Regions from separate parts of the Parageobacillus sp. KH3-4 genome, predicted to be linked through region 2. Evidence: predicted binding sites of a transcription regulator. Region 2 holds the regulator's gene; the other holds the start of a gene.

Region 1 (15,316 bases), 940 kb from region 2:
TCGGACGGTCATCTGAATGAAAGACAAAAATGGCCGGAACGCCGTCGCTCGACGAAATATACTCGTCTGCTTTTTTCGCCGCCACCATCGATTGCGCATCTTCTGGGAGCGTTTCAATGCTTGAGACTTCATACTCTTTGGCGCTCGGCGCTACAGCCCCCAGTATGGCAACGGCCGCAAGCCAAACGATCAACGTCCACCACATTCCTTTTTTCGTTGCCACCCGGTCAGTCAAAGCATGCAGCCATCGATTCATCGCTATTCCTCCATTTTTCATGAATTGCCGAAAGTGACACTTCTGTCACTTTCGACACATTCTTATTGTAAAGGGAAAGTGGCAATACTGTCAATTTCCAGTCATCACCCCATACATGATGATTTCCTTAATGCTTTCCGCCCATTGGTCAAGCGAAATGCCGGGAAAATGAGGGACGACCACCGATTGAAAAATATACGCAAGAACGATCCGGTTCGGAAGATGCGGTTTGATTCTTCCTTCCTGTTTCCCTCGTTCCACCAACTGATTAAGTTCTTCATACATCCGTTCATGAAACTGTTCAAGGCGCTCCTTATTCGCCCGCACAGCCGGAGTGGTATCCGGAATGCGCCTTCCGATCGCGATCATTCGATGAAGATCGTCATGGTACAAAATCAAGTTAAGCAAAAAACGGAATTGTTCATCAAACGTCGGATAGTCATGAATGTGAACAAACTTGGCAAACACTTGCTCCATTTCGTCCACCATATATGCCGTAATGACCTCTTCTTTGTTCTCGAAATGTTTATAAATGGCCGTTCTTGATACACCGAGCCGTTCCGCTAACAACCCGAAGGTAAATCCTTCATAGCCGTGTTCAAGGAGAAGTTGTTTTGTATGTTGAAACACTTCGTTCAATGAAAATTTCCGTTCGCGTGCCATTTGATCGCCTCTCCCCTTTTCACCTTATGCCGGTATAAGCATTCCCGCACTTATTATACATCTGCTTTAAGGAAAAAGAAAAGGCGCCCTGCGAAAAGCAAGGCGCTTTTGGTCAATACTACGGATCGCGCACGGATGGAACGGATGAGGCAACCTAGGCGATACCCCTTTTTGCCAACAATATCGATCGTACGTGATTGCCGGGCAAAGGCAAGCCCCTCACCACTCCCCTCTTTGATGCGCCAAATAAGCCGGAGCGCTTCCCCGTTTCCTTGCCGCATCGTCTTTATAACTGTGGACGGATGACAAGCCGGCCGTTTTCGACATCGACGATGACGGTGCTGTAATCTTTCACCCGCCCGGCGATCAACTCTTTGGCGAGCGGCGTTTCGATTTGCTTTTGCATAAACCGTTTGAGCGGACGGGCGCCGTAGACCGGGTCGAAGCCCGCTTCAGCGATGTATTGCTTCGCCGCTTCCGTCAGCACGAGTTCGATATGGCGATCTGTCAAACGGCGCGACAGCTCGCGGGCGAACTTTTCAACGATGCCTTTCACTTCGTTCACCGACAGCGGCTTAAATAAGACGACGTCGTCAATCCGGTTTAAAAATTCTGGACGGAAATGGGCGCGCAATTGCTGTAATACTTGTTCATGCGTTTCTTCTTTAATCTTTCCGTCTTCTGTCACTCCTTCTAACAACAAATGCGATCCGATATTGGATGTCATGATCACAACCGTATTTTTAAAATCAACCGTGCGTCCCTGCGAGTCGGTAATACGCCCGTCATCCAACAGCTGCAATAAGATGTTGAACACTTCTGGATGCGCCTTTTCAATTTCATCGAACAAAATGACTGAATACGGCTTGCGCCGCACCGCCTCCGTTAACTGTCCTCCTTCTTCGTAGCCGACATAGCCCGGAGGCGCGCCAATTAAGCGAGAAACGGCATGTTTTTCCATATATTCGGACATATCAATGCGGATCATTTGTTCTTCGCTGTCAAATAGCGCGTGTGCGAGCGTTTTTGCCAATTCCGTCTTCCCGACTCCTGTCGGCCCTAAAAAGATAAAGGAACCAATCGGGCGATTAGGGTCTTTAATGCCGGCGCGTGCCCGCAGCACCGCATCGGCAACAAGCTCAACCGCCTCATCTTGGCCAATGACCCGCTCATGCAACAATTCGTGCAGCCGCAATAACTTTTCCCGTTCGCCTTCGACTAATCTCGTTAACGGGATTCCCGTCCATCGTGAAACGATTTCCGCAATTTCCTCCTCCGTTACTTCCTCGCGGAGAAGTCGCCCTTCTTTATTATTTTCGCTCATTTCTTGTTCAAGCTGCTTTAATTGTTTTTCTAACTGCGGAATGCGGCCATGGCGAAGTTCCGCTGCTCTATTCAAGTCATATTCGTTTTCCGCCTCTTCCAATTCGCGCTTCGCTTTTTCCAACGCTTCGCGAACGTCACGCACATGCTGAATCGCTTCTTTTTCCTGTTGCCATTGCGCTTTCATGCTGTTCGCTTTTTCCCGTAAGTCAGCCAGCTCTTTAGTAAGCGCTGCAAGCCGCTCTTTGCTTGCTTCGTCCGTTTCTTTTCGCAGCGCCGCTTCTTCGATTTCCAGCTGCATGACGCGACGCATCACTTCATCCAATTCAGACGGCATCGAATCCATTTCAGTGCGTATGGTCGCACATGCTTCATCGACTAAGTCAATCGCTTTATCCGGCAAAAAGCGATCGGAAATGTAACGATCCGCCAATGTCGCCGCAGCAACAAGGGCGCGGTCGTGAATTTTCACACCATGATGTACTTCAAACCGTTCTCTTAAGCCGCGTAAAATCGAAATCGTATCTTCCACGCTCGGTTCTTCGACAAGAACCTGCTGGAAGCGACGTTCAAGCGCTGGATCTTTTTCAATATATTGCCGGTATTCATCGAGTGTCGTCGCGCCGATGCAATGCAGCTCGCCGCGCGCCAACATCGGCTTTAACATGTTGCCTGCGTCCATCGCTCCTTCTGCTCTTCCGGCACCGACAATCGTATGCAGCTCATCGATAAATAAAATAATTCTCCCTTCGCTTTTCTTTATTTCATTTAATACTGCTTTTAGACGTTCTTCAAATTCGCCGCGAAACTTTGCCCCAGCGACGAGTGAACTCATATCTAAAGCAAAAATCGTCTTATCCTTCAATCCTTCCGGAACATCTTTGCGAACGATACGTTGCGCCAATCCTTCCACAATCGCCGTTTTTCCAACACCCGGCTCCCCGATAAGCACCGGATTGTTTTTCGTTTTACGTGATAAAATGCGAATAACGCGGCGAATTTCACTATCGCGACCAATGACAGGATCAATTTTTCCCGCTTTCACTTCAGCGACTAAATCGCGGCCGTATTTTTTTAATGCTTCATATGTAGCTTCTGGAGTTGGACTTGTCACGCGCTGATTCCCCCTTATTTCTGTCAATACGCGTAATAATGAAGAACGGTTGATGTTGTAACGATGAAAAAGTCGTCCGATCTCATCGGTTTCCGATGTAAAGGCAAGCAGTAAATGCTCAACCGAAATATATTCGTCTTGCATATTTTTTGCTTCTTCTTCCGCTTTTATCAGCAACCGCTGCAGCCGCTGCGACATATAAAGATTTTCCGCACCAACTCCAAGCACTTCAGGTTTTTTCTTTAACAACACTTCCAGTTCATGGATGAATGCATGTATATTAACACGAAGCAGTGAAAATATTCTTTCAGCAAGTCCTTCTTCTTGCCGCAACAATGCGAGCAGCAAATGTTCAAAATCAAGCTGCTGATGATGGTGCTCGGTGGCAATCTTTTGCGCCTCAAGAAAAGCTTCCTGCACTTTTTCCGTAAACTTATTTGCGTTCATTCGCCGTCCCTCTCTTTTGACCTTTTTTGACCTTTAAGTATTATTATAACGACGCCTCCTTTTCTTTTCAAATAGAAAGCCACTCCAAATGGAATGGCTTTTCTGGTTAGCAAATAAGCAGGAATAGGGATACTTCACCGCCAAAAAGCCGATAACGGCCTTTAGGCGAAATGGGGCGCCTTCCGCCTTTCTTAAAAGCTCCAGGAGCCATCGGTTCGCGCCGCTTCGACCTGCTGCTGCGTTAACCCATTTGAGTTAACTCCTCTAAAAGCAACCCACACAAGGCCAAATTTGTTTGGTCTGAGCCTTCTTGCAGGCCCTTCAGCGCGTTTTGCCAATAGGCAGGCGCCCTTCGCTTTTCTTTATGGTTTTCTCATGTACGTCCAGTGGCGGTTGTGGTTTGATGTTTCTGGAAATGTATCTCCTGCTTCTAGTTTTATTTTTCTTGGATTTTTGACGTTATCGCCGGTTTCGCCAATTTCGATATACATCCCATTGTTCGGCGCCTTATCGCCCGGTTTGAAATGGCGATGTTGCCCCATCGGCATTCCCCCTTTATCCAAAGTACATTTTTATCATGCCCGTCCGCTCGCTTATTCATAACAAAAAAGCACCGGCATACCGCCGGCGCGATTCGTTACAATAAAGATAGCAAAACTGCTTTCTGTGCATGAAGCCGATTCCCCGCCTGCTGGAACACAAACGAATTTGGTCCGTCAATTACATCAGCCGTTACTTCTTCCCCGCGATGGGCTGGCAAGCAATGGAGAAACATATAATCTTGTTTGGCATGCTTCGCTAATTCGCCGTTTACTTGAAACGGCTGAAACACAGCAAGGCGCTGCTCGCTTTCTTGCTCTTGGCCCATGCTCGTCCATACGTCTGTATAAATAACGTCCGCGTCGGCGACCGCTTCGATTGGATCATGTGTTACCGCAACTGTCGTTCCTGTTTGTTTTCCAATTTGTGTCGCTGCATCTATATATTTCTCCTTCGGCTCATAGCCAGCCGGACAAGCGATCACACAGTCCATGCCGACTTTTGCTGCGGCAATCATCAGCGCGTGGGCGACGTTGTTGCCGTCGCCGACATAAGCAAGTTTCAATCCTTTCAGTGTTTTCTTAACTTCATAAATCGTCAATAAGTCCGCTAGCGCCTGGCAAGGGTGGTCGTCATCGGTTAGTCCGTTAATCACGGGAACCGTCGCATATGCGGCGAGCTCTTCCAATTTGCTATGAGCGAATGTGCGAATCATAATCGCATCGACGTATTGTGACAATACTCTCGCCGTATCGGCGATCGTTTCCCCACGGCCAAGCTGTAAATCGCTGCTATTTAAGTAAAGCGCGCTTCCGCCGAGCTGGGTCATCCCTACTTCAAACGACACTCTCGTGCGAGTCGATGGTTTTTCAAAAATCATCGCTAACGTTTTTCCGGAAAGCGGGGTACACGATTGCCCAGCAAGCTGTTTTTGCTTTAATTCCCCCGCAAGCGCCAACAAATCATGGATATCTTCTGTTGAAATATCCATTAATGTTAAAAAGTCTTTTCCCTTCAACGAAGAGACTTTGTTCACATAATCACCGCTTTCTCCGTTTGTTTTTTCTTGTCAAGCCATTCTTGAATGGATAAAACAGAAAATTTTTTCACATCGATCGCTTGCAAAAAGAGTTGAAACGTCTCGCTTTCGGTAAACGTCATAATTTGCCGCGACAACGCAAGCATTCGACGTTGCGCATCTTTTTCGTCTTTTTGCAAATCGAAAAACGCCAACGCTTCCTTGCGTTTTATCCATTCAGAAAACGGCATATCGGAAACAGCAATTAATTGTTTTGCTTTCATTATTTCAAGAAGTTCATCGCTTATTTCGCCATTTACATAAATTTCGCGGGCGTCGCTCCTTTTCGACAAATAGGAGTAAAACGCCTTTGCTGCCGCTTCTTCCATTGTTTTTGCGATGCTGATCCCTTCTCCCGTCGACTTCATTTCCGGGCCGACGAGCGGATCGACCCCAGGCAGCTTATATGTCGAAAACACCGGATATTTTAGGACAAGATATGGCAAGTTCGCCAAACGGCGCTGCTTTTCATCAATGACATCCTTTAAACATTTCCCAAGCAATAATTTTGTCGCAATTTGTGCAAGCGGTATGCCTGTTGTCTTGCTGACGATCGGAACGGTCCGGCTGGCGCGCGGATTCACCTCCAATACGTATACGCGGCCGTTGGCAATGACGTATTGAATGTTCATAATCCCTTTAAACTGCAATTTTTTTATAATTTTTTCGGCGTACGTAATGATCTTCGATTGTTCTTCATTCGTAATCGTTTGTGCCGGCAGCACTGCATGGCTGTCCCCTGAATGCACTCCCGCTTTTTCCACATGTTCAATGATCGTCGGAAGCAAAATATCGTTTCCATCCGCGACAACGTCGACTTCCGCTTCTTTTCCGTCTAAATAGGCGTCAATTAACAGCGGATACGTAATCGCGCCTTGCTCTAGCAACCCGCGCAATTGTTGTTCACTTTTGACGATAAACATTCCTCTGCCGCCGATGACGTAAGAAGGGCGGAGCAATACCGGATAACCGATTTTCTTCGCGTTCGAAACAAGTTCTTCTTCATTGTCCGCCATCATTCCCGGCACGTGCGGAATGTCCAATTCTTCTAATAGCTGATAAAAACGATCGCGATCTTCCAGCTGGTCAATCATATCGTAAGTGACGCCAAGAAGGGAGACATTTGCTTCTTCAAGCCCTTTAACGAGATTAATCGCCGTCTGTCCTCCAAACTGAACGATTACTTTTTTAATCTGTTCCGCTTCAATCACATTCAGCACTTCTTCTAGCGTAAGCGGCTCGAAATAAAGGCGGTCGGCTACGGCAAAATCGGTGCTGACGGTTTCCGGATTGTTGTTCATTAACACCGTTTCATATCCTTCTTTTTGAAGCGCGTATACGCTATGCACGGAACTGTAATCAAATTCGATTCCTTGCCCGATTCGAATTGGCCCCGCGCCAATAATTAATACTTTCTCTTTCCCGCTTTTTTTCCGCTCATCTTCGCCGAAGTATGTCGAATAATAATAATCCGTTTCCGAATGGAACTCCGCCGCACACGTATCAACCATTTTATACGACGGAACGATGCCAAGTTGTTTTCGCTTTTCTCTCACATCACTTTCTTTCACATTCCATGCTTCTGCCAAAAACGCATCAGAAAATCCTTTTTCTTTCAAGAGACGGAACGTTGCTTCATCGATTTGGTCTAAACTCGTTTCTTTCGCTTTCTTTTCTAATTCAATCAGCTGATAAAACGAATGCAAAAAGAAACGGTCGATTTTTGTCAATTCATACACGGCATCGATCGTTTCTCCGCGGCGGAACAGTTCGAGAATTGCAAAAAAGCGGCGGTCATCTTTTCGGATAAGCAGTTGTTTCAATTCATCATCTGTTTTGTCAACGAGCTCTGGCAAATATAATCCTTTATTCTTCCCTTCTAATGAGTAAACCGCTTTTTGAAATGCGCGTTCCATGTTGCGGTCGATCGCCATTACTTCTCCCGTCGCTTTCATTTGCGTGCCAAGCTGGCGATCGCCGAAAGGAAATTTATCAAACGGCAAGCGCGGAAATTTCACGACAACATAATCGAGCGCTGGCTCAAAGCTCGCGTACGTCGTTTTCGTTACCGGATTAAGAAGTTCTGCCAACGTATAGCCGACTGCTAATTTCGCAGCTATGCGCGCGATCGGATATCCCGTCGCCTTGGATGCGAGCGCCGATGAACGGCTGACACGCGGATTCACTTCAATTAAATAGTACCGTTTGCTAAATGGGTCGAGCGCAAACTGAATGTTGCACCCTCCGATAATGCCAAGCGCCGAAATAATTTTGATAGCTGAGGAACGCAGCATTTGATATTCCTCGTCCGTCAACGTTTGCGATGGGGCAACGACGATCGAGTCGCCGGTATGGATGCCGACGGGATCGACGTTTTCCATATTGCAAACAGTAATGCACGTATTCGTATGGTCGCGCATCACTTCGTATTCAATTTCTTTATATCCAGCCACGCTCCGTTCAATGAGGCATTGCGTAATCGGGCTTTCCGCGAGCCCTTTTTCGACTAGAGCAATAAACTGCTCCATCGTTTCCGCAATTCCCCCGCCCGTTCCTCCGAGCGTATAAGCGGGGCGAATAATGATCGGAAATCCGATTTTTTCGGCAAAAGCGACCGCTTCGTCAACGTTCGTAATAATTTCGCTTTCCGGAACTGGTTCGCCTAGTTCATACATAAGCGCGCGAAACGCTTCGCGGTCTTCTCCTCTTTTGATCGCTTCAATCGGTGTGCCAAGCAATTTTACCCCATATTTTTCTAAAATCCCGGCTTCATGAAGCTGAAACGCCAAGTTTAATCCCGTCTGTCCTCCAAATGTCGCGAGCAGCCCGTCAGGCCGCTCTTTCGCGATAATCGCCTCCACGCTATCTACCGTCAACGGCTCAAAATACACGGCGTCGGCATGAACTTCATCCGTCATAATCGTCGCCGGATTGTTATTTACTAAAATAACGCGGTATCCTTCTTCTTTCAAAGCGATACATGCTTGCGTGCCGGAATAGTCAAATTCCGCCGCCTGTCCGATGACGATCGGGCCGGAGCCGATGATTAAAATCGATTGCAGCGATGTATCTTTAGGCATACACTTTCTCTCCTTTTACTACCGTTTGCAAAAACTCGTCAAATATATGGTTCGTATCGCTAGGGCCTGGATGTGCCTCCGGATGGTACTGCACTGATAAAATTGGTTTATGGCGGTGCACCATTCCTTCGATGGAACCGTCATTGACGTTTGTAAATCGGATGTCAAACGGCGTGTTCGCCAAACTTTCTTTCTTAACGACATAACTGTGATTTTGCGATGTCATAAACACTTTTTGTTTTACCGCGTCATAGACAGGTTGGTTTGCCCCGCGATGGCCGAAGCGGAGCTTTTCCGTGTCTGCGCCGTATGAAAGCGCCACTAGCTGATGGCCAAGACAAATTCCCAGCGTTGGATAATGGTCAATAATTTGGCGGATGTTTGCCAGCTGTCCGGAAAGCTGTTTCGGATCTCCAGGACCATTGGATAATACGATTCCATCCGGCTTTATCGATTCGATCGCTTCGAATGAAGTATGATATGGAACGACGGTAACTTTGCATCCCCGCGCTACCAATGACTGCAAAATCGATTTTTTGTAGCCGAAATCGATTAATACAAGATGAGGCTCGCCACTTCCATATGTTTCTATTTGCGCAGTCGACACATCACGGACCGGAAATGGATTTTCAGCAAACGCTGCTGCAGCGCACGACGGCGAAACAGCAAGTTTTGCCATCATCGTTCCTTCGTTGCGAATCTCTTTGACCAACGCGCGCGTATCGACATGGGTTAACAACGGAATGTTCCATTGTTGCAAATACTCTTTTAAACTATATTTCGCGTCGTAATGATATCCGCGACTGCTCGCTTCATAAACGATCACCGCCTGTACATGCGGGCGCTTGCTTTCGAAATCATCCGCGTTAATGCCGTAATTTCCGATTAACGGATACGTAAACACGATGATTTGATTTTTATATGAAGGGTCTGTTAGCACTTCTTGATAACCGGTCATTCCGGTAAAAAAGACGATTTCTCCACTCACTTCGCTATTTGGAAGCGGCGATTCTAACTGTCCGACAAACGTCTTTCCGTTTGCCAAATGCAAATATGCTTCCATGAACGACACCCCATGATCGAATTTTTATTTATAAGGATAAAGAGGCAGCTGGCGATTATTTCGCAGCTGCGGTTTTTGCTTTCTGTATCGTTTGTTTCATCGCCTCTACTGCCTGATCCAATTCTTCTTTCGAAACAATCAGCGGCGGCAATAGCCGAATTACGTTTGGACCGGCCGTTAATACGAGCAGGCCATTTTCGTGAATGGCCGGGATTAGTTTCGTAATGTCTTCGCCACATTCAATGCCAACTAACAGACCAAGCCCTCGCACTTCTTTTACTAACTCGAAATCGCTTAATGCTTCTTGCAGACGCGCTAACAAATAGGTTCCTTTTTCTTGTACGTCTTGCAAAAAGTCAGGCTGAAAAACGATCTGCAATGTCGCTTTTGCGGCCGCCATCGCGATTGGATTGCCGCCGAACGTTGAACCGTGTACCCCCGCCGTAAACGCATCTTTCAAAAACGCCTTGCCGATCATCGCACCAACCGGAATGCCACTTCCTAGTCCTTTCGCGCTTGTAATAATATCCGGCTCAATGGCAAAATGTTGATAAGCAAACGGTTTCCCGGTGCGCCCGATCCCTGTTTGCACTTCATCAACAATAAACAGCGCACCATATTGCTTGCAAAGTTCGGCGATTTTTTGTAAAAACGCGGCATCAGCCGGTCTGACCCCGCCTTCCCCTTGAACGATTTCCACCATCACCGCCGCGACATCTTCGTTCATTTCGTTTTCGAGTGCTTTGATATCGTTAAACGGCAGATGAACAAATTCCGGCAAAAGCGGGCCAAACCCTTTGTATACTTTTTCTTGTCCTGTAGCCGACATCGTCGCAAACGTCCGTCCATGAAACGATTGCCGAAATGTAATGACTTTATGGCGTCCTGTATGTTTACGCGCCAATTTTAATGCCGCCTCATTCGCTTCCGCACCGCTATTGCAGAAAAATACGTAATCACCGCAGCTATTTGCAACGAGAAGTTCCGCAACTTCTTCCTGCAGTTCAATAGTAAATAAATTGGAGACATGCCAAAACCGCTTGAGCTGTTCTTCGATTGCTTTTTGTACCACAGGATGGCGATGGCCAAGGTTACAAACAGCAATCCCGGAAATAAAATCTAAATACTGTTTTCCATTTGTATCGGTAACCGTCGTCCCTTCTGCTGATTGTATACAAATATTCCAGCGGTTATATGTTGGAAATAACGCTCCCATTAATAGACCCCCACTTCGTTTCGAATCGTCGTTCCATATAATTGCCCGTTTTCATAAAATGGCGCTTTTCCGCTGACGATCAACACTTCATGAAGCGATTCCGACAGCGCGGCAATCGCCGCTTTTACCTTTGGAATCATTCCTCCCGTAATGATGCCTTCGTTTATCATTCGTTCAATCGCATCGATCGTTGCCTCTTTCACGACAGCACCGTCCCGTAAAATTCCTGGAACGTCCGTCACAAACAGCAGTTGCGCCGCCTTGATCGCTTTCGCTACCGCACCCGCCGCTGTATCGGCGTTAATGTTATATTTTTGGCCATCTTTATCCGTTCCGATCGGCGAAATGACCGGAACGTAACGCGATTGCAACAGTTTAGCGACAAAATCGCCATTGACATTGACGACTTTCCCTACATATCCAAGCTTTTCCAAGTTGATTGGCGCTGCTTGCAATAAACAGGCGTCTACACCAGAAACGCCGACTGCAGGCAGTCCGTATTGCTGCAATAATGCAACGAGCTGTTTATTCACTTTGCCTGCCAAAATCATTTCCACCACTTCTAACACTTCTTTTGTCGTTTTGCGCAACCCGTTCACAAATTCACTGTGCACATGGAGCCGCTCCAGCATTTTTCCGATTTCCGGTCCCCCACCATGAACGAGGACAACGTTCATGCCATGTTCGTACATCGCTTGCAAACTCGTAAAAAACGACGGCGATAGATCGCTTAACACGCTTCCTCCGCACTTGATGACAATCGTCTTTCCCATCTCCCTCTCCCCTTATTAAGTACGATAACTCGCATTAATTTTCACGTAATCATAAGTTAAGTCGCAGCCCCAAGCAACTCCTGTCCCGTTGCCGAGATGCAGATCTACTTCAATGACAATTTCATCGTTTTGCAAGTATGCGCTCGCTTCCTCTTCGGAAAATAGCTGTGGCTCGCTTCCTTTTAGCATGGAAATTGGACCGATCGAAATATCGACATTGTCCGGATCCACCATTGCTCCTGCGTATCCGATTGCGCAAATAATTCTTCCCCAATTCGCGTCGGCGCCATAGACGGCCGTTTTTACTAAATTGGAGCCAACGATTTGCTTGGCGATTTTTTTCGCATCATCATCCGTTTTTGCCCCGTTTACACGCACTTCAATTAACTTCGTCGCTCCTTCGCCGTCTTTGGCGATTTGTTTCGCTAAATCCTCACACGTTTTTTTCAGCGCTTCATAAAAGTTTTCCCAGTCCGGATGGTCCGGCGTTAATTCTTTATTCCCAGCAAGCCCGCTCGCCATCACAATGACCATATCGTTCGTGGACGTGTCCCCATCCACCGTAATTTGATTAAACGATACATCCGTAATCGAACGAAGCGTTTCTTGCAACAGCGGCGAAGAAATATTGGCATCAGTGGTGATAAACGCCAGCATCGTCGCCATATTTGGATGAATCATTCCTGAACCTTTCGCCGCGCCGCCGACCGTGACCGTTTTTCCATCAATGGTCGTCTGGTAACACGCTTTTTTCATCACCGTATCCGTCGTTAAAATCGCGGTTTGAAACGCCTCCGCATTTTCCGGCAAGACGCCTGGCTGCAATTTTTTCATTCCTTCACGGATTTTTTCCATCGGCATCAACTCACCGATTACGCCGGTAGAAGCGACCGCAACAAGATGCGGGGCAATGCCGAACTGTTGTGCACATAACTCTCTCATTTCATACGCATCTTTTAATCCTCTTTCCCCTGTGCATGCATTTGCGCACGCGCTGTTGACGACGATTGCCTGCAATTTTTGTTCGGTCGCGATGCTTTGCTGCGTCACTTTCAGCGGAGCAGCTTGAAAATGGTTTTGCGTGTAAACCGCGGCGCAAGAAGCCGGCACATCGCACACGATGACGCCTAAATCTTTTTTCGCATAGCGCAAGCCGGCGTGCACGCCCGCTGCTTTAAACCCTTTCGGCGTGACGACCGTTCCTTCGGCAATATAAAAAATTTTCGTTTTTGGCTTTTCTTCCTTTGCGATCACCATCGTTCGTTCTCCTTCCTTATGGATAAATCGGGCCTACCGTAAGCCCGCTTTCTTCCTCCCAGCCCATCATCACGTTCAAATTTTGAATCGCCTGTCCCGCTGCCCCTTTAACAAGGTTGTCGATGACGGAAACAACCGTCACTCTTCCTGTTCGTTCATCATATGCAACTCCGATATCGCAATAGTTGGAACCATACACTTCTTTTGTGGCTGGGAATTGTCCGGGCTTGCGAATGCGGACAAACTTCGAATCTTTATAACTTGTTTTATATAAATCGAACAATATTTCTATCGACAGCTCTTTTTTCACTTTCGCATAAATCGTTGCCATAATCCCTCTTGTCATCGGAATTAAATGCGTGCTAAACGTAATCGGCTGAATACGTTCGTTCCAAGTTTTCAGCATTTGTTCGATTTCCGGGATATGTTGGTGAGAATTTACTTTATAAATTTTGACATTTTCATTGACTTCGGAAAAATGGGTATTTAACGATGCTTTTCTCCCTGCTCCCGATACCCCGGATTTTGCATCAACAATAATCGAATTTTCTTCGATTAACCGTTCTTTCACAAGCGGGGCTAACCCAAGCAATGTAGCGGTCGGGTAGCATCCCGGATTAGAAAGAAGCTGAGCACTTCGGATTTTTTCTTTATTCCATTCTGTCAATCCGTATACCGCCTGTTGCAAATAGCGATCGGAAGCCGTTTGTCGCTTATACCACGTTTCGTAAATGGATCTATCTTTCAGGCGAAAATCGCCGGACAAGTCAATCACTTTTACTCCTTTGTCCACCAACGCCGGCGCAAATGAGCTAGAAACGCCCGGCGGAGTGGCGAAAAAGACGACTTCATGCTCATCTGCCACCTGTTCCACATCGATTTTCCGAAGGACCGCTCCCTCTATTTCGCCGACATGCGGGAAGCTTTCGGATAAATGGATGCCGTCTTGCGAAGAAGAATAAAGAGAACAGCTACGAACATACGGATGGTGTTGTAAAAACCTTACCAATTCCACACCGCCATACCCTGTCGCACCAATGACTGCGATATTCATCCCTTTCCCCCTCAAACGAATTATCTTTCATGTATTTACCATTATAATACTGTATAAAAATAAAATCAAATGTATATTTAGTTATTTTCTTAATATTTTTTAATCATTTTTTTCAATAACACTTGCATCATTTTCCCTAAATTTTTATAAAAAAATCATTCATATTGCGGAAAAACATGCCTCTTGGCTTTCAGCAATCGTTGCACGTCCTCACGTCATTTTTAAAAATTATTCAAAAGCAGGAATTAGTAATCATAAAAAAACGAGATGCATTGGTTTATGCATCTCGTTTATGAGTAAAGAACGACCATCGCAATTAAAAAATAGATTGCGTTGGCAAATTCTAATATTCCTAGTTTCATAATCGGCAACGATTTTCCATACAAATAAACGGCCCGAACAACGCTTGGCACATAAGCAAGAACAAACAACGGATATCCGATGGCAACGAGCCCGATCATTAATAGCCCATGGTATCCCCATGACAGCCATTTGTATATTGGATTTTTCTTTTCGCGAATCATTGTTTTTACGTAAAAGGTGCTGCCGAGAAAAAAGAGGAAGCAAAAAACAGCTAGCTCCAACGCTTGTACCGTTAATGCCCCGCGTCCGATATAAAAGCTGGCAAGGCCGCCGACACAAAAAGCGGCGATTGCCGCAACGTCATTCCAAAAAGCCCGCTCCTGTTTCCGCTTCGTGTAGTAAATATTGATAAGAAACAGCGGAATCATCGCCATTCCAAAATAAAATAAAAATGGCGCGTGCCATAAGCAAATGGCAAGCGGCGCTGCGGCAATGGCAATATAGCGGCCAAACGATTTCATATACTCTTGTTTACGCCTTGATTTTATCGCCATCAACAGCGGGTATGTCGCTAAATATAAGAAAAGCCAGCCTAGAAATAACGGCAAATGAAGCCATGTAAATCCGCCCGCGTACGCTCCCAACAAAAACGGAATGACAAGCATCGCCCAAGCGCCATGCTGTTTCGGAATAATCCATTTTTGCTTTTGCCGGTTTTCCATCGCTCTTACCCTCCGCTTACCGGTGGAATAAAGGCAACGACATCGCCAGGCTGAAGCGTTTGATCATCGCGGGCATATTCCTCGTTCACCGCAACCATCACTTGTTTCAAATCAATGTGATAACGGTTTTCGACTTCTTCTTTTAATGCCTTTACCGTTTCGGGAACGTTAGAAAGCACGATACGTCCCTCTCCAACCGCTTCCTGCAAATGCGCAAAAAAGAGCAGTGTGATCATGGCAAATCCTCTCCTTCCGGCTTTCCCGTCGGGTATGCTTTCGTCCCTAATTGATTGCCGACCCATTCCGTTCCGTCTTCCCAATGCTCTTTTTTCCAAATTGGGACAATTTGTTTAATGCGCTCAATGGCGTATCGGTTTGCCTCATACGCATCGTTGCGGTGCGGCGACGAAACGGCGATGACAACGGC
Region 2 (15,316 bases):
AACACGGTTATGATCAATTCCTGTCGCCATCCGCCGCGGATTACCAAAGCTCGTTGGTGACACTAACGCTTGAATTTCGACTAACACAGGACGGGTCCCTTCCATTGCCGCGACAACGGTTGAACCTGCTGCACCGCGGGAGCGCTCCTCTAAAAACACCTCCGATGGATTTGCGACCTCAACAAGCCCCGATTCTCTCATTTCGAAAATACCAATTTCATTTGTGGAGCCGAAACGGTTTTTCACCGCCCGCAAAATACGATACGTATGATGGCGCTCGCCTTCAAAATAAAGAACGGTGTCCACCATATGCTCTAAAATTCTTGGTCCGGCAATCGCTCCTTCTTTTGTTACATGCCCGACAATAAAAATGGCGATTCCTTTTGTTTTGGCGATTTTCATCAGCTCTGCCGTGCACTCGCGAACTTGTGATACACTTCCGGGCGCAGACGCAATATCCGCGCGGTAAATCGTTTGGATCGAATCGATCACAACACAAGCAGGGTGAATCGTTTCTATTGCTTCTACAATATATTCCAAATCTGTCTCTGCTAATACATACAGCTGGTCAGCAGCAACACGAAGGCGGTCAGCGCGCAATTTCGTTTGTTTTACTGATTCCTCGCCGGATATATATAATACTTTATGCTGCAAAGCGGCAAGTTGCGCAGAAACTTGCAATAGAAGCGTCGATTTTCCAATCCCCGGATCGCCGCCGATTAAAACGAGCGAACCTTTCACAACCCCTCCGCCCAATACGCGGTTAAACTCGGAAATGCTCGTTTGTATGCGCGGCTCTTGCGTCGTTGTCACTGTAGTAATCGGCACTGGCTTAGAGATGATATCAGGCGCGGAATGAACAAACACTCCTCTTGTTGCCGGCTTGGTCCGCTCGATTTCCTCAACCATCGAATTCCACGTATTGCATCCTGGGCATCTTCCAAGCCACTTCGCTGACTCATAGCCGCATTCTTGACAAACAAACTTTGTTTTCTTTTTCCCCATCGTCGAAAAACCCTTTCTTTTTCATCATTGAAACAAAAAGGTATGGGCAACGAGCTGCCTCATACCTTCCGCCGCAAAAACGTCCATTACATCACAGCTTGTTCCGATAAAACGACGAACTCTCCGTTTTTTACGTCTACGATCACTTTTTGCCCTTTGGCAATCGTTCCTTTCAACAATTCTTCCGACAAACGATCTTCTACATGTTTTTGCAACGCGCGGCGCAATGGACGAGCACCATATTCTGGATCATATCCTTCCGAGGCAATTTTTTCAATCGCCGCATCCGTCAGCTCTAAATCGATATCTTGTTCTTTTAAACGTTTAATCAACGTGTCTGCCATCAGTTTGACAATTTGTTTTAAATGTTGTTTTTCAAGCGAATGGAAGACGATAATTTCATCAATGCGGTTCAAAAATTCCGGGCGGAACGCTTTCTTTAACTCGTCCATGACTTTTCCTTTCATATCTTTATATTTTTGATCTTCATCTTGAACGTTAAAGCCGACGTATTTGTTCCGCTTTAACGCATCTGCGCCAACGTTGGATGTCATAATGATAATCGTATTGCGGAAGTCAACCGTTCTTCCTTTCGAGTCGGTTAAACGACCGTCTTCCAGCACTTGCAGCAAAATGTTAAATACGTCTGGATGAGCTTTTTCCATCTCATCTAATAACACAACCGAATACGGTTTGCGGCGCACTTTTTCAGTTAGCTGACCGCCTTCTTCGTACCCGACATACCCAGGAGGCGAACCGATCAAACGAGATGTCGAGTGTTTCTCCATATATTCAGACATATCGATGCGAATAAGCGCGTCTTCATCACCGAACATTGCTTCTGCAAGCGCTCTTGCCAATTCGGTTTTTCCGACACCAGTCGGCCCAAGAAAAATGAACGAGCCAATAGGACGTTTCGGATCTTTTAATCCAGCGCGCGCGCGGCGGACTGCTTTAGCAACTGCTTTTACTGCTTCATCTTGACCAACGACGCGGGAATGTAAAATTTCTTCTAGTTTCAACAATCGTTCTGTTTCTGTCTGCGCTAATTTCGCCACCGGAATTCCGGTCCAGCTCGATACAACCATCGCGATGTCCTCGACTGTTACCTCAGAGTTTTCTTGGCCTTGTTTTTCTTTCCACGCTCGTTTCGTTTCTTCCAGTTCTTCGCGTAAACGTTGTTCCATGTCGCGCAGCGAAGCAGCTTTTTCAAATTCTTGGCTTTGTACAGCAGCGTCTTTTTCCTTACGCACTTCCTCCAGTTTTTGTTCGAGCTCTTTTAATTTTGGCGGTGCCGTAAACGAACGCAGGCGAACTTTCGAGCATGCCTCATCGATTAAATCGATCGCTTTATCCGGAAGAAAACGGTCGGTAATATAACGGTCAGATAATTTTACCGCCTGAATGATCGCCTCATCGGAAATAGATACGCGGTGATGCGCTTCATAGCGATCGCGCAATCCTTTTAAAATTTGAATTGATTCCTCTACCGTCGGCTCATCGACGTAAATCGGTTGGAAACGACGTTCTAGCGCCGCGTCTTTTTCAATATATTTCCGATATTCGTCCAATGTAGTCGCACCAATGCATTGCAGCTCCCCGCGGGCAAGCGCTGGCTTCAAGATGTTCGATGCATCAATCGCGCCTTCCGCTCCACCTGCGCCAATAAGCGTATGGAGCTCATCAATGAAGAGAATGATGTTTCCTGCTTGTCGAATTTCATCCATCACTTTTTTCAAACGATCTTCAAATTCCCCACGGTATTTTGTACCAGCAACGACCGTTCCCATATCCAGCGTCATGACCCGCTTATCGCGAAGCGTTTCCGGCACTTCGTTGTTGACGATTTGCTGCGCGAGCCCTTCAGCAATCGCCGTTTTCCCAACTCCAGGTTCCCCGATTAGCACCGGATTATTTTTTGTACGGCGGCTCAATACTTCGATGACACGCTGAATTTCTTTGCTTCTGCCAATGACCGGGTCTAATCTGCCTTCACGGGCAATCGCCGTTAAATCACGGGCCAAGCTGTCTAATGTTGGCGTACTTACATGCGAAGCGCCTCCTCCTGAATGACCGGAAACTGACTCATTGCTTCCAAGCAATTGCAGCACTTGTTGGCGCGCTTTATTCAGACTCACTCCTAAATTATTAAGTACGCGAGCCGCAACTCCTTCTCCTTCACGAATGAGGCCAAGCAAAATATGTTCCGTTCCTACATAGGAATGCCCAAGCTTTCTCGCCTCGTCCATCGACAATTCGATTACTTTTTTCGCACGTGGCGTATAATGGATCGTATGGGAAACTTCATGGCCGCGGCCGATTAGCGATTCTACCTCTTTTTGGATTTTCTCCGGACCAAGTCCTAACGCCATTAATGCTTTGGCTGCAATTCCTTCTCCTTCACGAATTAAACCTAATAAAATATGTTCCGTTCCAATGTTATTATGGCCAAGGCGTATTGCCTCTTCTTGGGCTAGCGCCAACACTTTTTGCGCCCGTTCCGTAAATCTTCCAAACATCATCACTCATCACCCTCCATTCATTTTTCGTTCTTCCATGTTTAAACGCTCTCGTATCAGTGCAGCTCGTCGAACATCCCGTTCTTCCGGTCTTAACACGCCGCCTGCATATTGTTGTAAAAAACCAGGTTGAGTTAAAATCATGAGCTCATTTAAAATATTGCGCGAAATATTTTTAATGTACCCTAAATCAATCCCTAAACGTACATCTGACAAACATTGAGCCGCTTCTTTCGAGTCAATAACACGGCTATTGGCCAATATCCCATAGGAACGGAAGACTCTGTCTTCTAATTGTATGTTTAAAGTTTTAACTAATGTCTCCCTTGCCATTCTTTCCTGAGCAATTAACTGCTGAACGACACTTTTCAAATCTTCGACAATATCCTCTTCTGACTTTCCTAATGTAATTTGGTTCGAAATTTGAAAAATATTCCCTAATGCCTCACTGCCTTCTCCATATGTTCCACGTACGACTAACCCGAGTTGGTTAACTGCTGGAATAACGCGGTTCATCTGCTGTGTTAAAACGAGAGCCGGGAGATGCATCATTACAGAAGCGCGCATTCCTGTTCCAACATTTGTCGGGCAGCTTGTTAAATATCCAAGTTTTTCATCAAATGCATAATTGACATGTTCCTCAATCCAGTCATCAAGTTCATTAGCTGCTTTTAATGCCTCTGTTAATTGAAAGCCAGGAAATAAGCATTGAATGCGAATGTGATCCTCTTCATTAATCATAATGCTTATTTCCTCATTTTCTGAGAGCAAGCATGCCCCAAAGGGAGAATCTTCTGCCAAATGCGGACTAATTAAATGCTTTTCTACCAATACCCTTTTTTCAATCGGTTGAAGCTCTGACATTTTTAACAATTCGAAACGACCGACAGAACGATAAAAACGGTGGGCAAATGTTTGCTCAAACAATGAAACGATTTGCTGCGCTTCCTCATTGCTAAATACCGTGGGAAACCGAAAATCGCTAATGTTTCTGGCCAAGCGGATGCGGCTGCTTAACACGATGTCCGAATCAGGACCCTCTTGGCTCATCCAAGAGCTTACTGCCGTATTAAAAAACTTCTCAAACGACATATAACTACATCTCCCCCTCTCCACGTTGATGAAGCTGATATTCAAGGGAACGAATTTGATCGCGAACCTCTGCCGCCTTTTCAAATTCTTCTCTTGCCACAAGTTCCTGCAATTTTTGTTTTAACATAGCAATTTGTTTGCGCAAATGAAGTGTTCCACCTTTTCGTTTCGGTATTTTTCCAGCATGGGCTGTATTTCCGCTATGGAGTCTTTTCAATATTGGCGGTAAATATCGGGCAAAGGTGCGATAACAGTTTGAACAACCGAAACGACCTATTTTTGTAAACTGATGATAAGTCATGTTACATTTTTCGCATTGTAAAATATCTGAACTGTGGAACGGACTTGTTGTCATTTCTTTCACAGAAGATGGAAAGTTAAGCAGGCCAGCTAACAAATTATTAAAGGAAAAGTCGTCATTCCCATAAAACATAAACATATCGCTATGCTCATGCGCGCATTGTTCGCAAAGATGAAATTCCGTTTTTTCACCGTTTATAATTTTCGTGAAATGCATCGTTGCCGGTCTCTCTTTGCATTCTTGACATATCAACTTTATCCCCTCCCCTACTTATACTTTAGCGATGTCAACATCGCTCTTAGCATGCGCGCTCTCAATTCGTCACGTTGTGGCAAATCGATGTATAATACGGAACGGTCCATTACGCTTAGCATAATTTTTGCTTCCCGTTCTGAAATTACCTTTTCTTCAACAAGACGCTGAATAATATCTTCCGCATTGGATTGGCTGACGTGACGTCCGACTAATTCCAGCAATTGATCAATCAGCTGTGCTTCGCTTTTTGTCTTGACTTTCATAATGCGAATGTAACCGCCGCCGCCGCGCTTACTCTCAACAATATATCCTCTCTCCAACGTAAATCTCGTATTAATGACATAATTAATTTGCGACGGAACACACTGAAATTTATCCGCAATTTCGCTTCTTTTAATTTCCACAATATCTTTATCGCTCATGTTCAATACTTGTTTTAAATATTGCTCAATAATATCGGAAATATTTGGCACTCTACCTCCTCCTTGTATACGAAGTTGACTTTGACTATATTTGACCTTACTTCTACTATATAGTGTATTAAAAAAAAATGCAAGGGTCACTCACAAAAAAGATCAGTCATATCATTTCCTTTTTTTCCGAAAATAAAACACAACTTCTTTTTCAGAACAAAAAAAGAAGTATGCCTTAATAAGGCATACTTCTTTTCACACTGCCTAGCAACGACCTACTCTCGCAGGGGCGCTGGCCCCAACTACCATCGGCGCTGGAGAGCTTAACTTCCGTGTTCGGAATGGGAACGGGTGTTTCCTCTCCGCTATTGTCACTAGGCAAGTATTTCTGACAGGTATTATTATATTTCAATCATCTCTTTTGTCAAGAGGGATTCGTTCCCTCAAAACTAGATAACCGTCCGTTCGGAAGAAACCGTTTCGCTGGGCGGCTTCCTTTGCTTTTCCGTTCCGCTTGGTTAAGTCCTCGATCGATTAGTATCCGTCAGCTCCACGTGTCGCCACGCTTCCACCTCGGACCTATCGACCTCGTCATCTTCGAGGGATCTTACTCGCTTTTCGCGATGGGAAATCTCATCTTGAGGGGGGCTTCACGCTTAGATGCTTTCAGCGCTTATCCCTTCCGCACATAGCTACCCAGCGGTGCCCCTGGCGGGACAACTGGTACACCAGCGGTGCGTCCATCCCGGTCCTCTCGTACTAAGGACAGCTCCTCTCAAATTTCCTGCGCCCGCGACGGATAGGGACCGAACTGTCTCACGACGTTCTGAACCCAGCTCGCGTACCGCTTTAATGGGCGAACAGCCCAACCCTTGGGACCGACTACAGCCCCAGGATGCGATGAGCCGACATCGAGGTGCCAAACCTCCCCGTCGATGTGGACTCTTGGGGGAGATCAGCCTGTTATCCCCGGGGTAGCTTTTATCCGTTGAGCGATGGCCCTTCCATACGGAACCACCGGATCACTAAGCCCGACTTTCGTCCCTGCTCGACCTGTCCGTCTCGCAGTCAAGCTCCCTTCTGCCTTTGCACTCTCCGAATGATTTCCAACCATTCTGAGGGAACCTTTGGGCGCCTCCGTTACCTTTTGGGAGGCGACCGCCCCAGTCAAACTGCCCACCTGACACTGTCTCCCACCCCGGTAAGGGGTGCGGGTTAGAATTTCAATACCGCCAGGGTGGTATCCCACCGCCGCCTCCACCGAAGCTGGCGCTCCGGCTTCCCAGGCTCCCACCTATCCTGTACAAGCGATACCAAAATTCCATATCAGGCTGCAGTAAAGCTCCACGGGGTCTTTCCGTCCTGTCGCGGGTAACCTGCATCTTCACAGGTAGTATGATTTCACCGGGTCTCTCGTTGAGACAGTGCCCAAGTCGTTACACCTTTCGTGCGGGTCGGAACTTACCCGACAAGGAATTTCGCTACCTTAGGACCGTTATAGTTACGGCCGCCGTTTACTGGGGCTTCGGTTCGCACCTTCAGCCTTGCGGCTTAAGCGCTCCCCTTAACCTTCCAGCACCGGGCAGGTGTCAGCCCCTATACTTCGCCTTTCGGCTTCGCAGAGACCTGTGTTTTTGATAAACAGTCGCTTGGGCCTTTTCACTGCGGCTCCCTCGGGCTTGAGACCCAAGAGAGCACCCCTTCTCCCGAAGTTACGGGGTCATTTTGCCGAGTTCCTTAACGAGAGTTCTCCCGCGCACCTTAGGATTCTCTCCTCGCCTACCTGTGTCGGTTTGCGGTACGGGCACCTCCCACCTCGCTAGAGGCTTTTCTTGGCAGTGTAGGATCGGGGACTTCGGGACCAAAGGTCCCTTCGCCATCACGGCTCCGCCTTGTTGCCAGACGGATTTGCCTATCTGGCGGCCTAACCGCTTGGACAGGCTATTCCAGCAGCCTGCTCGCCCTACCTTCCTGCGTCCCCCCATCGCTCAAACGGTGAGGAGGTGGTACAGGAATCTCGACCTGTTGCCCATCACCTACGCCTTTCGGCCTCGGCTTAGGTCCCGACTAACCCTGAGCGGACGAACCTTCCTCAGGAACCCTTAGGCTTTCGGTGCAGAGGATTCTCACCTCTGTTTTCGCTACTCACACCGGCATTCTCACTTCTAAGCGCTCCACGAGTCCTTCCGGTCTCGCTTCAGCGCACTTAGAACGCTCCCCTACCGATGACCATCGGTCATCCCACAGCTTCGGTGGTACGTTTAGCCCCGGTACATTTTCGGCGCAGAGTCACTCGACCAGTGAGCTATTACGCACTCTTTAAATGATGGCTGCTTCTAAGCCAACATCCTGGTTGTCTGGGCAACTCCACATCCTTTTCCACTTAACGTACACTTAGGGACCTTAGCTGGTGGTCTGGGCTGTTTCCCTCTCGACTACGGATCTTATCACTCGTAGTCTGACTCCCAAGGATAAGTCGTTGGCATTTGGAGTTTGACTGAGTTCGGTAACCCGATGAGGGCCCCTAGCTCAATCAGTGCTCTACCTCCAAGACTCTTCCCTTGAGGCTAGCCCTAAAGCTATTTCGGGGAGAACCAGCTATCTCCAGGTTCGATTGGCATTTCACCCCTACCCACACCTCATCCCCGCACTTTTCAACGTGCGTGGGTTCGGGCCTCCAGTAGGTGTTACCCTACCTTCACCCTGGGCATGGGTAGATCACCTGGTTTCGGGTCTACGACGACGTACTACGCGCCCTATTCAGACTCGCTTTCGCTGCGGCTCCGTCTTTTCGACTTAACCTCGCACGTCATCGTAACTCGCCGGTTCATTCTACAAAAGGCACGCCATCACCCATCAACGGGCTCTGACTACTTGTAGGCACACGGTTTCAGGTTCTCTTTCACTCCCCTTCCGGGGTGCTTTTCACCTTTCCCTCACGGTACTGGTTCACTATCGGTCACTAGGGAGTATTTAGCCTTGGGAGATGGTCCTCCCTGCTTCCGACGGGATTCCCCGTGTCCCGTCGTACTCAGGAGCCACTCGGGAGGGAACGAAGTTTCGACTACAGGGCTGTCACCTTCTCTGGCGGGCCTTTCCAGACCGCTTCGTCTACCCCGTTCCTTTGTCACTCCCATCTGAGTGGTCCTACAACCCCAAGAGGCAAGCCTCTTGGTTTGGGCTGTTCCCGTTTCGCTCGCCGCTACTCAGGGAATCGCGGTTGCTTTCTTCTCCTCCGGGTACTGAGATGTTTCAGTTCCCCGGGTGTGCCCTCCATACCCTATGGATTCAGGTATGGATACTGCCCCATTACGGGCAGTGGGTTCCCCCATTCGGACATCTCCGGATCAACGCTTGCTTACAGCTCCCCGAAGCGTTTCGGCGTTTGCCCCGTCCTTCATCGGCTCCTAGTGCCAAGGCATCCACCGTGCGCCCTTTCTAACTTAACCATGCGAAACTCGGCTTTATCTTCGCCGCCTTCGCTTCCCGGCTTCTTCCTTTCGGTTATCTAGTTTTCAAGGAACCAATTGATTTCTCCTGCATCCGTTCATAGACGCAGGCGCAAAGCATTTGAAGGAACAACCAATGTTCCTTCAAAACTGAACAAAACTCCGCGTCCACTTTATTTTCACGATGATGTCCTTAGAAAGGAGGTGATCCAGCCGCACCTTCCGGTACGGCTACCTTGTTACGACTTCACCCCAATCACTTGCCCCACCTTCGGCGGCTGGCTCCCTTGCGGGTTACCTCACCGACTTCGGGTGTTGCAAGCTCTCGTGGTGTGACGGGCGGTGTGTACAAGGCCCGGGAACGTATTCACCGCGGCATGCTGATCCGCGATTACTAGCGATTCCGGCTTCATGCAGGCGAGTTGCAGCCTGCAATCCGAACTGAGAGCGGCTTTTTGGGATTCGCTCCCCCTCGCGGGTTCGCAGCCCTTTGTACCGCCCATTGTAGCACGTGTGTAGCCCAGGTCATAAGGGGCATGATGATTTGACGTCATCCCCACCTTCCTCCGGTTTGTCACCGGCAGTCCCCCTAGAGTGCCCAACTGAATGCTGGCAACTAGGGGCGAGGGTTGCGCTCGTTGCGGGACTTAACCCAACATCTCACGACACGAGCTGACGACAACCATGCACCACCTGTCACCCTGTCCTCCCGAAGGGAGGAACGCCCTGTCTCCAGGGTTGTCAGGGGATGTCAAGACCTGGTAAGGTTCTTCGCGTTGCTTCGAATTAAACCACATGCTCCACCGCTTGTGCGGGCCCCCGTCAATTCCTTTGAGTTTCAGCCTTGCGGCCGTACTCCCCAGGCGGAGTGCTTAACGCGTTAGCTACAGCACTAAAGGGGTAACCCCTCTAACACTTAGCACTCATCGTTTACGGCGTGGACTACCAGGGTATCTAATCCTGTTTGCTCCCCACGCTTTCGCGCCTCAGCGTCAGTTACAGACCAGAGAGCCGCCTTCGCCACTGGTGTTCCTCCACATCTCTACGCATTTCACCGCTACACGTGGAATTCCGCTCTCCTCTTCTGCACTCAAGTCCCCCAGTTTCCAATGACCCTCCACGGTTAAGCCGTGGGCTTTCACATCAGACTTAAGGGACCGCCTGCGCGCGCTTTACGCCCAATAATTCCGGACAACGCTCGCCCCCTACGTATTACCGCGGCTGCTGGCACGTAGTTAGCCGGGGCTTTCTCGTTAGGTACCGTCACCGTGCCGCCCTGTTCGAACGGCACTTCTTCTTCCCTAACAACAGAGCTTTACGATCCGAAGACCTTCTTCGCTCACGCGGCGTCGCTCCGTCAGACTTTCGTCCATTGCGGAAGATTCCCTACTGCTGCCTCCCGTAGGAGTCTGGGCCGTGTCTCAGTCCCAGTGTGGCCGGTCACCCTCTCAGGCCGGCTACGCATCGTCGCCTTGGTGAGCCGTTACCTCACCAACTAGCTAATGCGCCGCGGGCCCATCCGCAAGTGGCAGCCGAAGCCGCCTTTCAACCAAAGACCATGCGGTCTTCGGTGTTATCCGGTATTAGCTCCGGTTTCCCGGAGTTATCCCGGTCTTACGGGCAGGTTACCCACGTGTTACTCACCCGTCCGCCGCTAACCAAGCGGAAGCAAGCTTCCGCCCGGTCCGCTCGACTTGCATGTATTAGGCACGCCGCCAGCGTTCGTCCTGAGCCAGGATCAAACTCTCCATAGAAAGTGGATTGGCTTATCTTCAGCTTCGGCTCCTAGCCCCTCGGGACGCTTCGGTCTCGCTGTGGCGGCAACCGCCTCCTCGCGAGTCCTCCAGCGCCTGTCGGGGCTATTCAGTCGCCTTCACTTTTCTATGTGGACGCTTCGTTTTGTTCAGTTTTCAAAGAACATTAAATTTTTAAATAAATAAGTGGAGCCTATCGGGATCGAACCGATGACCTCCTGCGTGCAAAGCAGGCGCTCTCCCAGCTGAGCTAAGGCCCCCTCTTTTCTCTAAATCGGGAAGACAGGATTCGAACCTGCGACCCCATGGTCCCAAACCATGTGCTCTACCAAGCTGAGCTACTTCCCGTAATGACGCGCTCGAGAGGATTCGAACCCCTAACCTTCTGATCCGTAGTCAGATGCTCTATCCAATTGAGCTACGAGCGCATATGCCGAGGGCCGGACTCGAACCGGCACGGTAGTTACCTACCCCAGAATTTTAAGTCCTGTGCGTCTGCCAATTCCGCCACCCCGGCGGTTACTGGAGCGGAAGACGGGACTCGAACCCGCGACCCCCACCTTGGCAAGGTGGTGTTCTACCACTGAACTACTTCCGCAGCTTCAATATGAAGTGCGGGTGGAGGGACTTGAACCCCCACGCCATAAGGCGCCAGATCCTGATTCTGGTGCGTCTGCCAATTCCGCCACACCCGCAGCTAAAAAGTGAGCCATGGAGGATTCGAACCTCCGACCCTCTGATTAAAAGTCAGATGCTCTACCTACTGAGCTAATGGCTCATAATAAACAAAACTATTCTGTTATGTTATACTCTTTGTTGTCCATTCCTCTGCTAGCTTACTCATAAGAAGTAAATGCTTCAGGACAACTGCAATTAATTCACAGATGTGTTGCGCTATTCTACTGAGCGAATAGCCTGTCATAAAAAACAATGATTTTGCTTTGACAAGTAATGGTGGAGGATGACGGGATCGAACCGCCGACCCCTTGCTTGTAAGGCAAGTGCTCTCCCAGCTGAGCTAATCCTCCATTATAAACTGCCTAGCGACGACCTACTCTCGCAGGGGCGCTGGCCCCAACTACCATCGGCGCTGGAGAGCTTAACTTCCGTGTTCGGAATGGGAACGGGTGTTTCCTCTCCGCTATTGTCACTAGGCAAATAACGAACTAGTTCTATTATAGTTCAATCGATGACATTGTCAAGGGGAATTTCATTCCCTCAAAACTAGATAACCGTCCGTTTGGAAGAAGCCGTTTCGCTGGGCGGCTTCCTTCGCTTTTCCGTTCCGCTTGGTTAAGTCCTCGATCGATTAGTATCCGTCAGCTCCACGTGTCGCCACGCTTCCACCTCGGACCTATCGACCTCGTCATCTTCGAGGGATCTTACTCGCTTTTCGCGATGGGAAATCTCATCTTGAGGGGGGCTTCACGCTTAGATGCTTTCAGCGCTTATCCCTTCCGCACATAGCTACCCAGCGGTGCCCCTGGCGGGACAACTGGTACACCAGCGGTGCGTCCATCCCGGTCCTCTCGTACTAAGGACAGCTCCTCTCAAATTTCCTGCGCCCGCGACGGATAGGGACCGAACTGTCTCACGACGTTCTGAACCCAGCTCGCGTACCGCTTTAATGGGCGAACAGCCCAACCCTTGGGACCGACTACAGCCCCAGGATGCGATGAGCCGACATCGAGGTGCCAAACCTCCCCGTCGATGTGGACTCTTGGGGGAGATCAGCCTGTTATCCCCGGGGTAGCTTTTATCCGTTGAGCGATGGCCCTTCCATACGGAACCACCGGATCACTAAGCCCGACTTTCGTCCCTGCTCGACCTGTCCGTCTCGCAGTCAAGCTCCCTTCTGCCTTTGCACTCTCCGAATGATTTCCAACCATTCTGAGGGAACCTTTGGGCGCCTCCGTTACCTTTTGGGAGGCGACCGCCCCAGTCAAACTGCCCACCTGACACTGTCTCCCACCCCGATAAGGGGTGCGGGTTAGAATTTCAATACCGCCAGGGTGGTATCCCACCGCCGCCTCCACCGAAGCTGGCGCTCCGGCTTCCCAGGCTCCCACCTATCCTGTACAAGCGATACCAAAATTCCATATCAGGCTGCAGTAAAGCTCCACGGGGTCTTTCCGTCCTGTCGCGGGTAACCTGCATCTTCACAGGTAGTATGATTTCACCGGGTCTCTCGTTGAGACAGTGCCCAAGTCGTTACACCTTTCGTGCGGGTCGGAACTTACCCGACAAGGAATTTCGCTACCTTAGGACCGTTATAGTTACGGCCGCCGTTTACTGGGGCTTCGGTTCGCACCTTCAGCCTTGCGGCTTAAGCGCTCCCCTTAACCTTCCAGCACCGGGCAGGTGTCAGCCCCTATACTTCGCCTTTCGGCTTCGCAGAGACCTGTGTTTTTGATAAACAGTCGCTTGGGCCTTTTCACTGCGGCTCCCTCGGGCTTGAGACCCAAGAGAGCACCCCTTCTCCCGAAGTTACGGGGTCATTTTGCCGAGTTCCTTAACGAGAGTTCTCCCGCGCACCTTAGGATTCTCTCCTCGCCTACCTGTGTCGGTTTGCGGTACGGGCACCTCCCACCTCGCTAGAGGCTTTTCTTGGCAGTGTAGGATCGGGGACTTCGGGACCAAAGGTCCCTTCGCCATCACGGCTCCGCCTTGTTGCCAGACGGATTTGCCTATCTGGCGGCCTAACCGCTTGGACAGGCTATTCCAGCAGCCTGCTCGCCCTACCTTCCTGCGTCCCCCCATCGCTCAAACGGTGAGGAGGTGGTACAGGAATCTCGACCTGTTGCCCATCACCTACGCCTTTCGGCCTCGGCTTAGGTCCCGACTAACCCTGAGCGGACGAACCTTCCTCAGGAACCCTTAGGCTTTCGGTGCAGAGGATTCTCACCTCTGTTTTCGCTACTCACACCGGCATTCTCACTTCTAAGCGCTCCACGAGTCCTTCCGGTCTCGCTTCGGCGCACTTAGAACGCTCCCCTACCGATGACCATCGGTCATCCCACAGCTTCGGTGGTACGTTTAGCCCCGGTACATTTTCGGCGCAGAGTCACTCGACCAGTGAGCTATTACGCACTCTTTAAATGATGGCTGCTTCTAAGCCAACATCCTGGTTGTCTGGGCAACTCCACATCCTTTTCCACTTAACGTACACTTAGGGACCTTAGCTGGTGGTCTGGGCTGTTTCCCTCTCGACTACGGATCTTATCACTCGTAGTCTGACTCCCAAGGATAAGTCGTTGGCATTTGGAGTTTGACTGAGTTCGGTAACCCGATGAGGGCCCCTAGCTCAATCAGTGCTCTACCTCCAAGACTCTTCCCTTGAGGCTAGCCCTAAAGCTATTTCGGGGAGAACCAGCTATCTCCAGGTTCGATTGGCATTTCACCCCTACCCACACCTCATCCCCGCACTTTTCAACGTGCGTGGGTTCGGGCCTCCAGTAGGTGTTACCCTACCTTCACCCTGGGCATGGGTAGATCACCTGGTTTCGGGTCTACGACGACGTACTACGCGCCCTATTCAGACTCGCTTTCGCTGCGGCTCCGTCTTTTCGACTTAACCTCGCACGTCATCGTAACTCGCCGGTTCATTCTACAAAAGGCACGCCATCACCCATCAACGGGCTCTGACTACTTGTAGGCACACGGTTTCAGGTTCTCTTTCACTCCCCTTCCGGGGTGCTTTTCACCTTTCCCTCACGGTACTGGTTCACTATCGGTCACTAGGGAGTATTTAGCCTTGGGAGATGGTCCTCCCTGCTTCCGACGGGATTCCCCGTGTCCCGTCGTACTCAGGAGCCACTCGGGAGGGAACGAAGTTTCGACTACAGGGCTGTCACCTTCTCTGGCGGGCCTTTCCAGACCGCTTCGTCTACCCCGTTCCTTTGTCACTCCCATCTGAGTGGTCCTACAACCCCAAGAGGCAAGCCTCTTGGTTTGGGCTGTTCCCGTTTCGCTCGCCGCTACTCAGGGAATCGCGGTTGCTTTCTTCTCCTCCGGGTACTGAGATGTTTCAGTTCCCCGGGTGTGCCCTCCATACCCTATGGATTCAGGTATGGATACTGCCCCATTACGGGCAGTGGGTTCCCCCATTCGGACATCTCCGGATCAACGCTTGCTTACAGCTCCCCGAAGCGTTTCGGCGTTTGCCCCGTCCTTCATCGGCTCCTAGTGCCAAGGCATCCACCGTGCGCCCTTTCTAACTTAACCATGCGAAACTCGGCTTTATCTTCGCCGCCTTCGCTTCCCGGCTTCTTCCTTTCGGTTATCTAGTTTTCAAGGAACCAATTGATTTCTCCTGCATCCGTTCATAGACGCAGGCGCAAAGCATTTGAAGGAACAACCAATGTTCCTTCAAAACTGAACAAAACTCCGCGTCCACTTTATTTTCAAGATGATGTCCTTAGAAAGGAGGTGATCCAGCCGCACCTTCCGGTACGGCTACCTTGTTACGACTTCACCCCAATCACTTGCCCCACCTTCGGCGGCTGGCTCCCTTGCGGGTTACCTCACC

Evidence for each region. The regulator CtsR, encoded in region 2, represses protease genes until heat stress. The targets are predictions, from matches to a motif close to ATGGTCAATAAAGGTCAAACA.
Region 1: the regulator CtsR is predicted to act here: its motif matches at 3,817-3,837, upstream of clpB (ATP-dependent chaperone ClpB).

What each region holds. Positions count from the first base shown of each region.
Region 1 covers NZ_AP025627.1:2,964,473-2,979,788, forward strand. The annotation lists gene MWM02_RS14945 (MMPL family transporter) at 1-256, opposite strand, end outside; gene MWM02_RS14950 (TetR/AcrR family transcriptional regulator) at 347-919, opposite strand; gene clpB (ATP-dependent chaperone ClpB) at 1,206-3,803, opposite strand; gene MWM02_RS14960 (YjzC family protein) at 4,166-4,345, opposite strand; gene argF (ornithine carbamoyltransferase) at 4,441-5,379, opposite strand; gene MWM02_RS14970 (carbamoyl-phosphate synthase (glutamine-hydrolyzing) large subunit) at 5,376-8,501, opposite strand; gene MWM02_RS14975 (carbamoyl phosphate synthase small subunit) at 8,494-9,564, opposite strand; gene MWM02_RS14980 (acetylornithine transaminase) at 9,620-10,780, opposite strand; gene argB (acetylglutamate kinase) at 10,780-11,553, opposite strand; gene argJ (bifunctional ornithine acetyltransferase/N-acetylglutamate synthase) at 11,569-12,810, opposite strand; gene argC (N-acetyl-gamma-glutamyl-phosphate reductase) at 12,827-13,864, opposite strand; gene MWM02_RS15000 (YwiC-like family protein) at 14,155-14,889, opposite strand; gene moaD (molybdopterin converting factor subunit 1) at 14,895-15,125, opposite strand; gene MWM02_RS15010 (molybdenum cofactor biosynthesis protein MoaE) at 15,122-15,316, opposite strand, start outside.
Region 2 covers NZ_AP025627.1:88,833-104,148, reverse strand. The annotation lists gene radA (DNA repair protein RadA) at 1-1,005, opposite strand, end outside; gene clpC (ATP-dependent protease ATP-binding subunit ClpC) at 1,092-3,527, opposite strand; gene mcsB (protein-arginine kinase McsB) at 3,534-4,616, opposite strand; gene mcsA (protein-arginine kinase activator protein McsA) at 4,621-5,169, opposite strand; gene MWM02_RS00520 (CtsR family transcriptional regulator) at 5,184-5,645, opposite strand; rRNA gene rrf (5S ribosomal RNA) at 5,848-5,964, opposite strand; rRNA gene MWM02_RS00510 (23S ribosomal RNA) at 6,100-9,034, opposite strand; rRNA gene MWM02_RS00505 (16S ribosomal RNA) at 9,232-10,788, opposite strand; tRNA gene MWM02_RS00500 (tRNA-Ala) at 10,976-11,048, opposite strand; tRNA gene MWM02_RS00495 (tRNA-Pro) at 11,063-11,136, opposite strand; tRNA gene MWM02_RS00490 (tRNA-Arg) at 11,143-11,216, opposite strand; tRNA gene MWM02_RS00485 (tRNA-Leu) at 11,220-11,305, opposite strand; tRNA gene MWM02_RS00480 (tRNA-Gly) at 11,312-11,386, opposite strand; tRNA gene MWM02_RS00475 (tRNA-Leu) at 11,402-11,483, opposite strand; tRNA gene MWM02_RS00470 (tRNA-Lys) at 11,494-11,566, opposite strand; tRNA gene MWM02_RS00465 (tRNA-Val) at 11,741-11,816, opposite strand; rRNA gene rrf (5S ribosomal RNA) at 11,827-11,943, opposite strand; rRNA gene MWM02_RS00455 (23S ribosomal RNA) at 12,078-15,012, opposite strand; rRNA gene MWM02_RS00450 (16S ribosomal RNA) at 15,210-15,316, opposite strand, start outside.